DNA from 2 places in the Clostridioides sp. LIBA-7602 genome. Region 2 is predicted to be linked to the other one. Evidence: riboswitches for the same ligand, from Rfam matches in the RefSeq annotation. Region 2 holds a riboswitch; the other holds the start of a gene.
What was found. Region 2 has a riboswitch for cyclic di-GMP ahead of ACTG45_RS18900 (type II secretion system protein). Riboswitches for the same ligand answer to the same signal wherever they lie in the genome.
Positions count from the first base shown of each region.

Region 1: linked by a shared signal. The riboswitch ahead of ACTG45_RS15505 (M60 family metallopeptidase) and the one ahead of ACTG45_RS18900 (type II secretion system protein) in region 2 are both predicted to bind cyclic di-GMP.

Region 1 covers NZ_CP196991.1:3,293,623-3,297,233, forward strand. Annotated here, with positions in the region: gene ACTG45_RS15505 (M60 family metallopeptidase) at 1-1,166, opposite strand, end outside; cyclic di-GMP riboswitch class I at 1,288-1,373, opposite strand; gene ACTG45_RS15510 (cell wall-binding protein Cwp9) at 1,592-2,995, opposite strand; gene ACTG45_RS15515 (cell wall-binding repeat-containing protein) at 3,479-3,611, opposite strand, start outside.
Region 2 covers NZ_CP196991.1:4,073,103-4,076,713, forward strand. Annotated here, with positions in the region: gene ACTG45_RS18895 (GspE/PulE family protein) at 1-379, opposite strand, end outside; gene ACTG45_RS18900 (type II secretion system protein) at 534-1,025, opposite strand; cyclic di-GMP riboswitch class II at 1,186-1,271, opposite strand; gene ACTG45_RS18905 (ribose-phosphate diphosphokinase) at 2,113-3,063, opposite strand; gene glmU (bifunctional UDP-N-acetylglucosamine diphosphorylase/glucosamine-1-phosphate N-acetyltransferase GlmU) at 3,157-3,611, opposite strand, start outside.

The DNA.
Region 1 (3,611 bases), 780 kb from region 2:
TCATTTGTATTAGAATCTGATTCTTCTTTATCATTGTTTTCTTCTTGAGTATTATCTGAGTTATTATCAGATTGCTCTGTATTTTCTTCTTTATTATTTACTTCTTCTTGTTGTTCTTCTTTTAAAGTTTTCACATACTCTTTGTTTTCATAAGGAATCTGTTGAACATTACCATCTTTATCCGTAACCTCAACTATTCCTTTTGCTGGAGCACTCCCTTCAGGAGCTTTAATATTTATGACTTCCATATCAAGTGCTTCTGATAAAGCTATATCCATTACTGCTGGTTTTTCTTCTGATATTTTATCATCTTTATTTGCTGGAGATATTGTAACTCCATTGTTTTCTCCACTAAACAAATCTTCTACAGTACCTTGAATATTTGTATCACTATTTTCTTCTAATGTTACCTTACTTGTATCTACTATAGGATTGGTAGGTACTATACTTTCTAGACTATTTGCATTTTCATTTTGTCCTAGATTTTTATGTACATAGTCTAGGTCAGCAATATCTACCTTTCCATCTCTATTTAAATCATATTCTTTTTTATTTGAATCTATATTTTCTAAAACTTCATTATAATCATTTTTATCTACTTTTCCGTCTCCATTTACATCACCTATTAAGAATAGTTCATAGTTTAAAGGTTTATTTTTACTATCTACACTTGCTCTATTACTTAATAAAACCCTTTGAGAATAACTTGATATATCAATATCGTTAACTTCTTTATTCTTAAATCCACTTCCAGAGACTTCTACCTTGTATTTTCCAACAGGTAAATTGCTGAACATAATATTGTAATATGATATATTTTCATCTTTTTCTTTTATTTCACTTCTATTTGCAGATAATTTTTTGATAGTATAGTCTATAGAATCTGTTCCTATATTTATACTTCCTGAATTTTTACCTCCAAGTTTTATTATCCCACTATTATTACTACCATCTTTTAATTGTAGCTGTATATCAGTTATACTTTCTGATTCATTATTTTTGATTGGAAGTGAAAAATTTAAATCCACTTCTAGATTCCCCTTTAGCTTTTCTGTAACTGATTTTTCAACTGCCCTTAGTTTTCCCTCTAATATAGGCTCTGCAAAAACATTCAATGGTGCACTACACATGGACACTGCTAGTACACAAGATATTGCCTTTTTCATGAAATAACAATCCTCCCTCAATAAATCTTTAATTTTCCATGAATTTAAATGCTATAGTTTCAGACAATAAAAAAAGACACTCAAAGAGAATCTTTATTATAAATAAAAAGAACTTGCTCTTTTTAGCAACTGGCTGATATGGCTTTATAAGCTTTAATCCCTATAGTTTTGCGTCATTAGATTTCCCTAATTTTGCCATTTAATTTTCAATGCTTTTATACCCATTTTATACTATATTTAAACTTTTTAATACAATTTTTTTATGTTAAAATACAAAAAAAGAATATTTATATTATTATGTTAATATAAATATTCTTTATCATTATAAATACATTACTTATACGTTATTTTCTAATTATTATCTTATTATATATTTCCAGCGCTTATATATATTATTATTAAAATATCTAAATCTTGATAAATACTTATTCTTTATATCTTCCATAAAACTCATGTGTTGCATATATAGTCTTATCACCTGTCATAGTTAATCCAAATCCCATTATCTCATATCCCTTATGTAACATATTTGTACCTTCCTCAGGATTTGTCTTCCACTCATTAAAAATAAAGTTTCCTATATCATCTGCATCCCTATTTGTATATACAGGCTTATCTGGGATTTTATACTTAATTATATTTTCCCCTTGAACAGAAATGTATCCAGGTTTAATCTCACTCCAATCTAGATACTTCAAAAAAGTAGAATACGAATTTTTACCATTTATAGTATGAGATAAGGTCTTTTTATTTGCCATTAAATTAGACCAGTCATTTGCTAGACCTTCTAATCTACTTGCTACAGATAACTCTCTTACTCCATTCTCTTTTCTGTATTGTTTTGTAAGAGCATATATTTTTCCCTTTATTCTATCCTTAAATACTTTATCATTTGGATTATAGTACAATCCTTGTTGATTTGGTGAAGCTTGATTTATACATTGCTTGATGACATTTTGATTTATTCCTCCTAGTACAGTCAATTTATCTGCACCACTTAAAATACTCTTGTTGCTACCATTTTCAACTAAAACTACAGGAGCATTTTTTGCTATTGTAGAAGCTGCCAATGCATCAGTTAGTTGCATACCTTTACTTAAATAAAATTCTTTACTGTTTTTATAGAATTCTTGTATAACTCTCTTATTGGTATCAAATCTATCTTTCCCACCCAATCTAACAGAATTTGTACTCTTAACCAGTTCATCACTTATTATCTCACTAGAACCAAGTGCATAACTTTTTAATCCTGTTGTATCAAATCCTACACTGTTTCCATCTGTAAGTATTATAGGTACTCCATCTCTTGCTGCTACTGGTGATGCACTTATTGCATCTGCTTCTCCTGTAAATCCATTAGCTATAATTACTTTATCTATTGGTTTGATTTCTTTGATTTTTTCAGCTATTTTTATGCTTGTATCAAATCTATTCTCACCAAATATTCTTTGTACAACCTTCTTTTTAGATAGTAACTGATTTTCAACATTTTTACTTATTGTCGATTCTGAACCTATTATATATATAGTATTTGCTTTGTTTAATCTTTCCATAGTAGTATTTGGGATTTGATTTTGTTTTGTCATTAAAATAGGCGCGTTTAATGCTCCTGCTAAACCACTTGCACTCAAGCCATCTGACAAGCTATTATCCGAATTGATTAGTATTGCTGTATTGTAGTTTTGTTTGTCTGCTATTTTTGCTGCTGTCTCATATCTGTCAGTTCCTTTTATTTGTTCAACTGATGTGAGCGCATTTACTCTAGGAGTATTTACCATTACTAAAAATAGTGTAAGTCCTATAGCAAATATCTTTCTACTATTCTTCATATTTTTTTACCCCCAATATTAGTTTTTATAATTTTGTTATATTGATTTTACTTAAACTTAATAAAAAGTTACAATTTTGTTACCATATTTTATATATGATACCATAGTTATCCATCTAACTCAAACAATATAATTAAAGTTTTTATTATTCATAAATTCAAAACATTATAACTTATTTTCTTTAATTAAGTGATAGTCTCAAAAGTTTTATTAAGTTATACACTCAAAACAATATAATTTAATAAGTATTTATTTTCTATAAACTTTCTTATGTACAAAGTTTTTTAAATAGACATCTTAAGATACATTGACTACAAGATATAATAATCAAAAACAATAAAAAGATGGTATCCCAACTTATTTTAAGATACCATCTTGTCATTATTTCTATTTTAATTGTTTATACTTATTTATTATCTATATTATATCTTACTTAGCTAAACATTATCTAAATAAACTTACAAATTTAAACTTTATATACTATTAGTTTCTAGTAAATAAGTTTATCTTTTCTGCTATTTTCTCAATAGCATTTTTAGCTATTCCTTCACCTATTTGTACTAACTTAGTAGTATTCTTAAGTCTTAATTCAACTACTTCTTCTTGTGACTTAGAA
Region 2 (3,611 bases):
TAAATATCTCTACATCTTTTCCTGACATACGCCTTACATCTTGAACTGCTTCTCTATCTTGTGGGTCTGACATGGCTAGACATATCTTGTTTCCATCTATTTTGAATGGAAATACAGCATATCTTTTGCATATATTTTCTGGAACCATCTTTGTAGCTAATGTGTCTATTTCTGTTCCTTCTAAAAATACACTTTCTATATCCAAAAGTTCTTTTAATACACTTATTAATAAGTTACTATCTATAAGACCTTCTTGTACTAGAAATTCTCCTAGTCTTTTTCCACTGTTTTTTTGTTCTGATAATGCCCATTTAAGCTGGTCTTCTGTTATGTATCCTTTTTCAACCAGTTTGTCTCCTATTCTAACTTTTTTAGCCACAGATTTCACTCCTTTACTATCTCAATTATATCATCATTTGTGATTGGATATAAAAGAAAATAGTATAAAAGACAGGAAGATTTTCTTCCTGTCTTTTTCATTAAATTTATAATTAAACTTAAATATAATCAAATAATAAATATATTATTTACTATTAATTACCACTACTACCATTATCCTCTAAATTATCTATAAGAATGATGTATATATCACCTTTATCTAAAGCACTAGTTAACTTACTAGAAAGATTTTCATCTGTATAAACCTTATCTTCCCCTATATCAGATACTAGTTTGCTCGCTTGTTCTTTTGTTATTGTTGCGCCATCTATCAATAATGCTAATTTTTTATTATTACTAACTTTAACTAAATCATAAGTTCCACCAATATCAGAATCTTTTATATCAGATTCTAGATATGTTTTTAAATCATCAGTAATATCTTTAGGTAACTCATTCTTATCTGCATAATAAGACAATGCTGCACTCTTAACTGAACTATAATCAGACTCAACACTTGCTACCTTAGCCTTATTTATATTACTAAATAAAGCTGGAACTGCTACTACTGCTAATATACCTATAATTGCAATTACTACCAATAATTCCACTAAAGTGAAACCTTTTTTATTCTTTCTTAACTTCATTTTTATTCCCCCTCAAATTTTTTAATTAATACTTACTTATAATATATCTGGTTAAAAATCTAAGTAAAATTATTTACACGTACTAACCAGATTTATTTCTAGCATATAACCATTTTAAAACAAAAAATGCTATGAAAATAAAAGTATCCATAAATAAATACAATTCCATAGCCGGTTGCACCACTAACTCCATATGTTCTAAGGTGCCCAAATCACAGAACATATATCAACGTTTCTATTTTTATTAAATTCAGGGTAATGCATAATTATATATACATATCCACTTATATTATATAATAGTTACCAAATTTTATCAACTAAGTTTATATTATTTATATATACCAATAATTTACATATTGAAACACAGTTCATACAAATAATTATACTATACAAAAAAAGAAACATCTCCCTACAATTATCATATATCGTAAGGAGATATTTATAAATTATCATTTAGTTTTATCATTGTCATTTCCATCCTTTGCTAATATTTATTTGAAAGCTAGAAGCTATTACAATATAGTATTTTATTAAAATCATCTATTATAAACATTCTATCTCTTTTAATTATGATTCAGCCACAATCACTATATAAATGAAACTCTTCATTTACAGATATGCTCATTGTGCAAAATTACTTTCTTTACAGTAACTTTATATAATCCAGAACCCTCTCACAAACATCAAAGATATAGAATAGATACTATTTTCAATTCTTATAAATAAACTTTCAATAGACTTTTATATTCCTTCTAGATTGTGACTGAATCATTTAAGTATTAGGGGTTCATCTTCTGACCTTCCCATTGGAAACACCTCTTTCTTTGTTTATATTTACATAATACTACATAATCTGAAATTTTTCAATACTTTTTCCAAATATTTTTTATATTCATAATATTCATATTTTTATGTACTTTTCCAGATTTCTTTTACGTATCTATACATAAATTTTAAACCATAATATTTTTCTAAAATCACATACACTCTTATAATAAATAAAAAACAGCTATATAAATTAAAATATCAAAAAAGAGCTGTTCAAAAGTTTTACATCCTTTTAAACAACTCTTATAAATCTAATAAATTAGAATAATTTACTTACTGATTCGTTAGAGAATATCATTCTTATAGCATCTCCAAATAAAGGAGCTACAGTTTTTATCTTTATCTTATCTATTCTTTTTTCTTCAGGAAGTTGTATAGTATCAAGAACTATTAACTCACTTATCTCTGAATTAGAAATTCTCTCAATAGCTGGTCCTGATAATACACCGTGAGTACAACAAGCATAAACATCTTTTGCACCAAACTCTTTAAGTGCATTTGCCGCATTAACTATTGTTCCAGCTGTATCTATCATATCATCTAATAGTATAACATTTTTACCTTTAACATCACCTATTAAGTTCATAACTTCACATACGTTAGCTTTTGGTCTTCTCTTATCTATTATAGCTATTGGCACTTCTCCATTTAAAGAATTAGCAAATTTTCTTGATCTAGTAACACTTCCTAAGTCAGGAGATACTACTACTAAATCTTCTATTTTCTTTTCATTGAAATAATCTGCTAATATTGTTCCACCTAATAAGTGGTCTAGTGGTATATCAAAGTATCCTTGTATTTGAGCTGCATGTAAATCCATTGTTAATACTCTGTCTGCTCCAGCAGCAGTTATTAAGTTTGCAACTAATTTAGCAGTGATTGGATCTCTTGCCTTAGCTTTTCTGTCTTGTCTTGCATATCCATAGTAAGGAATAACAGCTGTTATTCTTCCTGCTGATGCTCTCTTTAATGCATCAATTAAGATTAATAACTCCATTAAGTTATCATTTACTGGGCTATTAGTAGATTGTACTACAAACACATCACAACCTCTTACTGTCTCGTTCATGTTTACACATATTTCACCATCACTGAATGTACCTACTTCACAGTCTAGCACTGATACACCTATATAGTCAGCTATTTTCTGTGCTAACTCTTTCGATGAATTACCTGCAATAATTTTAATCTCGCTTCCGCTAGTATTCATTTATGTAACCCTCCTGAAAATTTTAAAATCCTAATGAATATAATTTATAATAATTTCAAGCTAAATTTATTAGCCAAAATAATAAACTAATACTTATTTACCTTCTGCATCTTTTTGGTTCTTCTTCTCTACCCAACCTTCTTTAATAACTTGTCTTTCTCTAGCTATTGCCAAAGCTCCATCTGGAACATCGTGTGTTATTGTTGAACCAGTTGCTATATATCCTTTTTCTTCTACAACTACTGGTGCAACTAGATTGGAATTTGAACCTATAAATGCATTATCTTTTACTATTGATTTAAACTTATTTTTACCATCATAGTTTACAAAGACTACTCCACATCCTATATTTACATTTTTACCAACATGTGCGTCTCCTATGTAAGAAAGATGAGATGCTTTTGAACCATCTTCTATAATAGCATTTTTTACTTCAACAAAATCACCTATTTTTACATTGTTTCCTAAGTTACTCTTTGGTCTTAAATATGCATATGGACCAATAGTAGTATTTTCTCCAACTTTACTATCAATTATAGTTGAATTTT